Regions from separate parts of the Dermacoccus barathri genome, predicted to be linked through region 1. Evidence: riboswitches for the same ligand, from Rfam matches in the RefSeq annotation. Region 1 holds a riboswitch; the other holds the start of a gene.
What was found. A riboswitch is a leader RNA that binds a small molecule or an ion and turns the genes downstream of it on or off. The one in region 1 is predicted to bind S-adenosylmethionine.
Positions count from the first base shown of each region.

Region 1 (4,009 bases):
GTCAGCATCTGCGTGACGGTGTCGTCGTCACCGCGCAGGGCCAGGGTCAACGTCGTGAGGTTCGCTTCCTTGAGGGGCGTCAGCCCGCCGTGGACGATCTCCGGTTCGACATTGCGCGCACCGGTGGAGGCGAGCACCCGCCCGAAGCCGGCGGAGTCGTGGACGGTCGCGGTGACGAGGCGACCGCTCACGCGCCGGCGCAGCAGATCGATCTCACGGGCGTCCGGCACGTTGCGCAGCGTTGCGTCGACGAGACGCCGCGTGGCGGGCGAGGCGGGGGAGCCGAGCACCTGCTCGGTCGGCCCGGATTCGACGAGGCGGCCGTGTTCGAGGACCACGACGTCGTCGGCCAGTTCACGCACGACGTCCATCTCGTGCGTGATGACGACGATCGTCACGCCGAGTTCGTCGTTGACGCGGCGCAGCAGGGCGAGAACGTCCTTCGTCGTGTCGGGGTCGAGCGCCGACGTCGACTCGTCGGCGAGCAGGATCTCCGGGTTGGTCGCGAGAGCGCGGGCGATGCCGACGCGCTGCTTCTGCCCGCCGGAGAGTTCGTCGGGGTAGGCCCACGCCTTCTCCGTGAGGCCGACGAAGTGAAGGAGCTCGGTGATGCGTGCCTCGATCTTCGCCTTGTCCCACCCCGCGACCTCGAGCGGGTAGGCCACATTGGCGTACACCGTGCGGGACCGGATGAGGTTGAACTGCTGGAAGACCATGCCGATCCGAGCGCGCAGGGCGCGGATCTTTTTCGCGTTGAGGCTCGTGAGGTCGATGCCGTCCACCTCGACGGTGCCCGTCGTCGGTGTCTCGAGCGCATTGATGAGGCGCACCAGGGTGCTCTTGCCGGCGCCCGAGAAGCCGATGACGGCGAGCACGCGACCAGTGGCGACGTCTAGGTCGACATCCTGGAGGGCGCTGACCTCCTTCGAGCCGCGCACGAAGGTCTTGCTCACGCCACGCAGACGGACTGCGGGTGTGGTGTCGTTCGGGGGAGTAGGGGTCACTTGGCGGCCTTGATCTGCGACTCGAGACGGGCGAGGATTCCGCGCACGTCCGTGACGGAGCGCTTCACCTCGAACTGGGTTCCCTTGGTGCGCTTCGCGATGAGGTCCTGCACCGACTTCTCGTGGTAGGCCTGCACGAACTTGGCGTACGCCGGGTTGTCGGCGTCCTTCTTCCGAGCGGCGATGACGTTGATGTACGGCTCGGAGGACTTGGCCTTCGGGTCGTCCTTGAACAGCGCCTTGCTGGGGTCGAGGTTCGCGTCGGCGGCGAAGTTGTTGTTGACGACCGCACCTTCGACGGACGGCAGGGCGGCCGCCGTCTGTGCGGCTTCCACCGGGGCGACCTTGACCTTCGACTTGCCTGCGTCGATGTCGGCGGGTGTCGAGAGGGAGTTGCCGCCGCCCTTGAGCGTCAGCAGGCCGGCGCTCTGCAGGAGCAGGAGAGCGCGTGCCTGGTTCGTCGCGTCGTTCGGGATGGCGACCTTGCCACCCTTCGCGAACTCGTTGATCTTCGAGTGCTTCTTCGAGTAGAGCGACAGCGGCACGATGTACGTGGAGCCCACCGGCGTCAGGGTGTCGTTCTTCGCGGCGTTGTAGTCGGCGAGGAACTGAAGGTGCTGGAACTGGTTGAGGTCGACCTGGCCCTGGGAGAGGGCCGGATTGGCCTGCGTGTAGTCGGTGAAGTTGACCGGCTCGATCTCGAGGCCGTACTTCTCCTTGCCGACCTTGATGAGTTCGTTCCAGTACGGGTCGGACGCTTCGGTGGTACCGACGGTGATCTTCGTCAGCTTCTCGTCGTCGCTACCCGTGAAGGCCTTGATGCCGAAGCCTGCAGCGAGGGCGACGACGAGGGCGCCTGCGCCGAACGCCGCGTACTTGCCGCCGTTGCTCTTCGGCTTCTCCGGAAGGGCCGGGATGGCGGGGGTGTCGGTGCTGGTGGTGGGCGTCGACTTTTCGTTTTCGGACATGGTGGTGCCTTCCTCAAAGGCGCGTGGGTTGCGCCGGTGGGGTGGGCGGTGCCGGCGACCGCCCGACGATGGGTGCGGTCAGTGCTTGGGGCGCGCGAACGCGGCGTCGTGCGTGTGCGGTCGCGCGGTGGGGGCCTGGGTGGGGCGATGCGTGTGCTGCATGTGATCTCCCGGGATCGGGCGCACCGGTACGAAGCCCTCGAAAGGGATGTGTTCCGGGTGCGGAACGTGCTTGCCGCGCGGTTGACGCGGCCGGGTCATCACCTGGAGCACCCCGCCACGTTCGTGAGGGTTGCCGTCCGACCAGCCAGGGCTTTGCATCGGATCTCTTGACCGGCATTACATTAGAGACGCCGCGAGAAGCCCGTCAAATCAAGTGATCTGGGCCACTCTGCGTCACCGCTGGACCGAGTTTCCTGCGGTTGGGTAGTCGCCGCCTCGACCCAACGGCAGGAAAGTCTGCCCAGTGGAGAGATGCGCTGACGCCGTGCTCTCCCCGTGGGCTGGAGTCACTAGGGGCGGAGCGTGGACTCCACGGGGTCGAGGTACCCCCGAGCTCGCGCTTATTTGCTCGGCGGAAGCACGTCGGTCTGCGCGGGGAGGTCGGCCACGCCGACCGGGCACGTCACGCCCTTGTAGCCGTGATTGCAGTACCCGCCTGGATTTTTCGCGAGGTACTGCTGGTGGTAGCCCTCGGCCGGCCAGAACTTTCCGGCTTCGTCGGCGGGCTTCATCTCCGTCGTGATGGCGCCGCGGCCCGCGTCGGTCAGCGCACCCTGGAACGCTTCTGCGGTGCGACGCGTAGCGGTCTCCTGCTCGGGCGTCGTCCAGTAGACCGCAGAGCGGTACTGCGTGCCGATGTCATTGCCCTGACGGTTGGCCGTCGTCGGGTCATGGTTCTCCCAGAACGCCTTGAGCAGCTGGGCCGGGGAGACCTTCTCCGGGTCGTACGCGATCTGGACGGCCTCGGTGTGGCCCGTCGTGCCCGTGCAGACGTCCTCGTATGAGGGGTTCTCACGGTCGCCACCCATGTAGCCGACGGCCGTCGAGACGACCCCCGGGATCTGCCAGAAGATGCGCTCCGCACCCCAGAAACATCCCATCGCGACGTACAGCGTCTCGGTCTTGTCCGGCCACCCGCCGAGCAGTGGCGTGCCGAGAACGTCGTGCACGGCAGCGACGTCGACCGGGGCGGAATCCTGACGGGTGAACCACATGGGGCGTTCCTTTCACTGGGGTCGCTGTGTTCAACGCAGGCGCGTCCGAGAGGATTCCGAGCGGGTGTCGCCGGGGTGCACTTCAGTCGACGAGCGGCGGCACTTCGAGTGGGATGGGGCGCAGTAGCCTCGCGCGGATCTCGACCATCGTCTGCGCGTGCGTGTCGAGCGCGACGTCCTCGGAAAGCGTTGGCATCCGAGGCGGCACGGCCCGCTTGTGGCCGTCGTTGTCAAGGCCGACAAGCACCATCGTGCACTCGGTTGTGAGGTTCAGTTCGCCCGTGCGCGGGTTGCCCGAGCGCACTCGCGCCGACACGTGCATGCTCGACGTGCCCGTGTGGATGAGCCGCGCCTGCACCTCGACGAGGTCGCCGACGTGCAACGGCTGGTGGAAGCGCACATTGCCGACGTAGGCCGTCACGCAGTAGTGCCCGCTCCACGCCGCGGCACAGGCGTACGGGGACTTGTCGATCCACTCGAGCATCCGGCCGGCACCGACGCGCCCGCGCACGTTGGCATCCATCGGTGCGGCCATGAAACGCAGGGTGATGTGGCGTCGGGTTCCGGGCCTGCCGTCGATCGTAGGGCCGGTACCGCCGGAAATTCACTTGTCGGGCGCGCGGTTGCTGGCGTTCCATGACTGGCATGAACACGGTGCGCATCGAACGGATCACCCCTGAACACCCGCAGTTCGAGGAGTGGGCGACCGTCTTCGTCACGGCCGGGCGCCGCCAGTGGGGGCGCGACACGACTGCCTACCCGCCGAACGAACTCGCACAGATGTGGGAGTCCCTGGCCCACGCGAAGGTCTGGCTCGCCG
Region 1 is NZ_JADCTK010000002.1:6,346-10,354, forward strand. Features, by position in the region: gene IM689_RS03100 (methionine ABC transporter ATP-binding protein) at 1-1,004, opposite strand, end outside; gene IM689_RS03105 (MetQ/NlpA family ABC transporter substrate-binding protein) at 1,001-1,972, opposite strand; SAM riboswitch class IV at 2,196-2,307, opposite strand; gene msrA (peptide-methionine (S)-S-oxide reductase MsrA) at 2,536-3,189, opposite strand; gene IM689_RS03115 (acyl-CoA thioesterase) at 3,272-3,724, opposite strand; gene IM689_RS03120 (GNAT family N-acetyltransferase) at 3,826-4,009, shown strand, end outside.

Region 2 (4,009 bases), on a different contig from region 1:
TTGTACTGGATGAGGCGGCTGTACAGCATGTAGCCGATGACGTAGCTGCCGACGGCAGCCATGACGAACCAGATCGAGTTGACGTGCTCGCCGCGGACGAACGCAACCATCGTCCAACCGATGGCGGCGATGACGGCCGCGACGGCGATGACGATCTTCTGACGTCCCGTGATCTGGCGGGGTAGGTCGACCGCGACCGGGGGCGTGTTCCCGTCGCGCTCGGGGGTTTTGGTGCTCGACGCGGGCACGGAGACCTCCCTTTTCGTGTGAGTGTGAGCAGGGCCACGTTATGCGGTGTCGGGTAGGTCACAGGGCTTTGACAACGCACGCGCAGGTCACGCCTTCATCACGAATGTGGACGAACGTCACGCAGTGGGGCCGGTGGGGCGCGGTCCGTCGCCGAACCAGTAGCGACGGCTGTCTTCGCGGACGTCCTCGAGCCGGCCCCCGCAGGACTCGATGACGGCGCGCGAGGCGCCGTTCGTCTGCGCGCAGCAGACGAGCACGGGGGCGATGTCGAGCGCGGCGGCTTCGGCGAGCCCGAGCTTCAGAGCCTCCTTCGCGATGCCGCGTCCGCGAGCGGCTGGCCGCACGGAGTAGCCGATGTGGCCGCCGAGTTCGTAGAGGAACTCGTTGAGCGCGTGACGCAGGGCGAGGTGACCGACGAGGGCGCCGTCGTCGACGATCCAGAAGTAGGAGCAGTGGACGAGGCCAGTGTGCGGCGGCCACATCGTGTTGCCTTGGCGGGCGCAGTCTTCGACGTAGGCGGCAAAGCCGTCGGAGGTGATGTCGACGTCGGTGCCCGCGAAGAAGCCCGAGCCGTCCATGCCGCCCGCGCACACCCAGTGGTCGCCGCGCGAGTCGGTGGTGGCGTCGCGGAACTCGCGCAGCATGGCCGACCAGTCGTCGTAGCGCGCGGCGTCGGGGGCGATGAGTTCGATCATGTCGGTCATCTCATCACCCCCGACCGTGGGGCGTCGATCAGTTTTCGGTGCGCTTAGTGGGCGCGCAGGCCGTCGACGCCGCGGGGCTCGTCGCCGCGCACGGTGACGCGGTGCATGACGCGGGTGTTCGTGTAGTCGCGGTTGGCGTAGTGGGAGGTGGCGCGGTTGTCCCAGATGCCGACGTCGCCGGGCGCCCAGCGGTGACGGATCGTGTGCTCGGGCTGCGTGAGGTGGGCGTAGAGGGCGTCGAGGATGGCACGCGATTCGGCTTCGGAGACGCCGCTGACGTGGGAGGTGAAGCCGGGGTTGACGAAGAGGCCGCGGCGGCCGGTCTCGGGGTGGACGCGGACGACGGGGTGCTCGACGGCGGGCAGTTCGGTGACGATCTCGCCCTCCCACTCGTGGCCGCCGTTCTTCTTGAGGAAGGCACCCCACTCGCGGTTGCCGTCGTGGACGGCGAGCAGCTGGTCGGCGAGCGCCTTGAGGGGTGCGGAGAGGGAGTCGTAGGCGGCCTGGCTGTCGGCCCAGGACGTGTCGCCGCCGTAGGGCGGGAGCGTCACGGCGCGGAGGATGCTGATGGACGGCGGCCGCTTCATGAAGGTGACGTCGGTGTGCCAGACGTCGGAGAAGGAGAACTCGGGGTCGCTCGAGTCGATGTTGTAGATCTCGCTGCGCTCGTGGTTGCCGGCGACGGGGTGGCCGGGCGTCAGGTCGCCGAGGAGGTTGCCGAGGCGTACCTGGGCGTCGTCGTCGAAGCCGTGCTGATCGCGGAAGAAGAGCACCTTGTGGGCGAGCAGGGCGCGGCGGATGTCGAAGGCCGCGATCTCGTCGATGGACGCCAGGTCGATGCCGTGGATGACGGCGCCCAGGGCCGGGCCGAGGCGCTCGATGCGCAGTCCGGGCGTCGTGGCGGGAGCGTGGGTAGCGAGAAGTGTCATGACAACCTCTTTGTTCGTTGCGCTTGCGCAGACGCCGGGCGGCGACGCGCCAGGTCGTTACTCGGGGCACCCCACCGCAGCGGAGGGTTGCCGTCCGGCCAGCCGAGACTTGTCGCCGGAACTCGTGACCCGCCCATAACGTAAGCGCATCCTTTGTGGAACGAACAGTTATTGGTTGGCGAGTGTCCGCATCGCGGGACTCCGCAGCGGGGACACATCCGCTCCCCTCCCTGTTCCGATTAGCTGAGCGGCTGGTGTATTTCAGGGTCGCGGCGTGACCGAAACGGATAATTTCGGACATGACAACTCACAATGTCCCGTCACCGCTCCTGGTCGAAGGCGCCATCCTGGCGCCCGTGGACGTCGAGGACGCAACCAAACGAGTGTGGGCGTACTGCACGCACCCGCTCAGCGGATGGACGATCTACGACCTCGCGGCGATTACAGCTCGCAATGAAGGGCACTTCGAAGAGGTACGCACCTGGGACTTGCTGTTGTCGGCGTTGATGAATGCACGCCCTAGTGTCGGTGCGGTCACGGCATTCACGGTTGAGCGGCGGACCGAGATCGCGGCACGTGTCGCCTTGGTACCGGATTCTAAGGACCTGACCGAGTTCTCCGATGCCGAACTGGACGCGCTCACGGAGCTGAGCGCCTTCGGATTCCACGGGGCGCGCACTCCCACCATTACGAAACTTGCCGCCCTATATCGGCCACATGCCGCAACGATCCTCGATAGCTACCTCGCGACGGCGTTCGGTGTCGGCCAATACGGGTTCTCCTACGGGGCTACGCAACGCGCCGAGACACGGCGGCGGAGGAACATCCACCACGCGCTCCCCGGCCTGCGATCGACACTTCGTGATCGCGCCGGTTGGATGGGGGCCCTGCGTGATGCCACGCACGAGATCCCCGGTATCTCGCAGACATCAGACGTCCGCCTACTCGACATCGTCCTGTGGACTACACAGGACGATCTGCGTGAGTCACGAAAGTCGGAGGCTGCCAGCGACAAAGAACGGGCGCGATGGGTGACGAGGGAGCCTGGCCCCGCAATCCCACTCGACGCCGTACGCCCGGTAGCGGTGCCTGGCACGTGACTCATCGCAACCTCCGGTGAGCGGCCAGGTACACAGCAGCTGCATCGCGCTAGGCGATGTTTCCTTGGAAACGCGGCACCCGTGCCGCGGTCCCCGCTCAACATCGACGGTGGGGTTAGGCGTTCCAGTGCGAGCCGAGCGGGTAGCCGCCGTTGTCGCCGTTCTCCGTCGTCTTCGTCGCGAGCACCTGGTGCAGGTGCAGCCAGCCCTCCTCGAACGCCAGGCGCGAACCGGCCATGTAGATGCCCCACACGCGCGCCGTCGGCAGGCCGGCCTCGCCGACGCAGAACTCCCAGTTCGCCTCGAGGTTGCGGCACCACGCGGCCAGCGTGTGCGCGTACGACAGGCGCAGGTTCTCGTCGTGCTGCACCTCGAACCCGGCGTCGTGGCACTCCGCGATGAGGCGCCCCGGCGAGGCCAGTTCACCGTCGGGGAACACGTAGCGGTCCGTGAACGGCTCCGGGCGCGCCGACGCCGTGTCGTCACGACGCGTGATGCAGTGGTTGAGCAGGCGCCCGCCGTCACGCAGCTTCGAGTGCAGGAACGTGAAGTAGTCGTGGTAGTTCTTCACGCCGATGTGCTCCGTCAGGCCGATCGAGCTCACCTTGTCGAAGCCCGTCTCCGTCACGTCGCGGTAGTCGCTGTGGCGAATCTCGACGAGGTGCTCCAGGCCCGCCTCGCGCACAGCACGCTGACCCCACTCCGCCTGCTCGCGGCTCAGCGTCACACCGAGCACACTCACGCCACGCTCGCGCGCGGCGTGGATCGCCATGCCGCCCCAGCCGCAGCCGACGTCGAGCAACCGATCGCCCGGCTGGAGGTCGAGCTTGTCCGCGACGAGCGCGAACTTGCGCTCCTGCGCCTCCTCCAGCGAATCCGTCGCCGCGTCGTAGACGGCGCACGTGTACGCCATCGACGGGCCGAGCACCTTCTCGTAGAACGCGTTCGAGACGTCGTAGTGGTAGCTGATCGAATCGGCCGCCCGCGACATCGGGTTCACCTTCGCGAGGTGACGCTTCCAGCGCGG
Region 2 is NZ_JADCTK010000001.1:543,295-547,303, forward strand. Features, by position in the region: gene IM689_RS02600 (carbon starvation CstA family protein) at 1-248, opposite strand, end outside; gene IM689_RS02605 (GNAT family N-acetyltransferase) at 366-953, opposite strand; gene IM689_RS02610 (TauD/TfdA dioxygenase family protein) at 998-1,882, opposite strand; SAM riboswitch class IV at 1,897-2,012, opposite strand; gene IM689_RS02615 (DUF6308 family protein) at 2,182-2,982, shown strand; gene IM689_RS02620 (SAM-dependent methyltransferase) at 3,098-4,009, opposite strand, start outside.
Region 2: linked by a shared signal. The riboswitch ahead of IM689_RS02610 (TauD/TfdA dioxygenase family protein) and the one ahead of IM689_RS03105 (MetQ/NlpA family ABC transporter substrate-binding protein) in region 1 are both predicted to bind S-adenosylmethionine.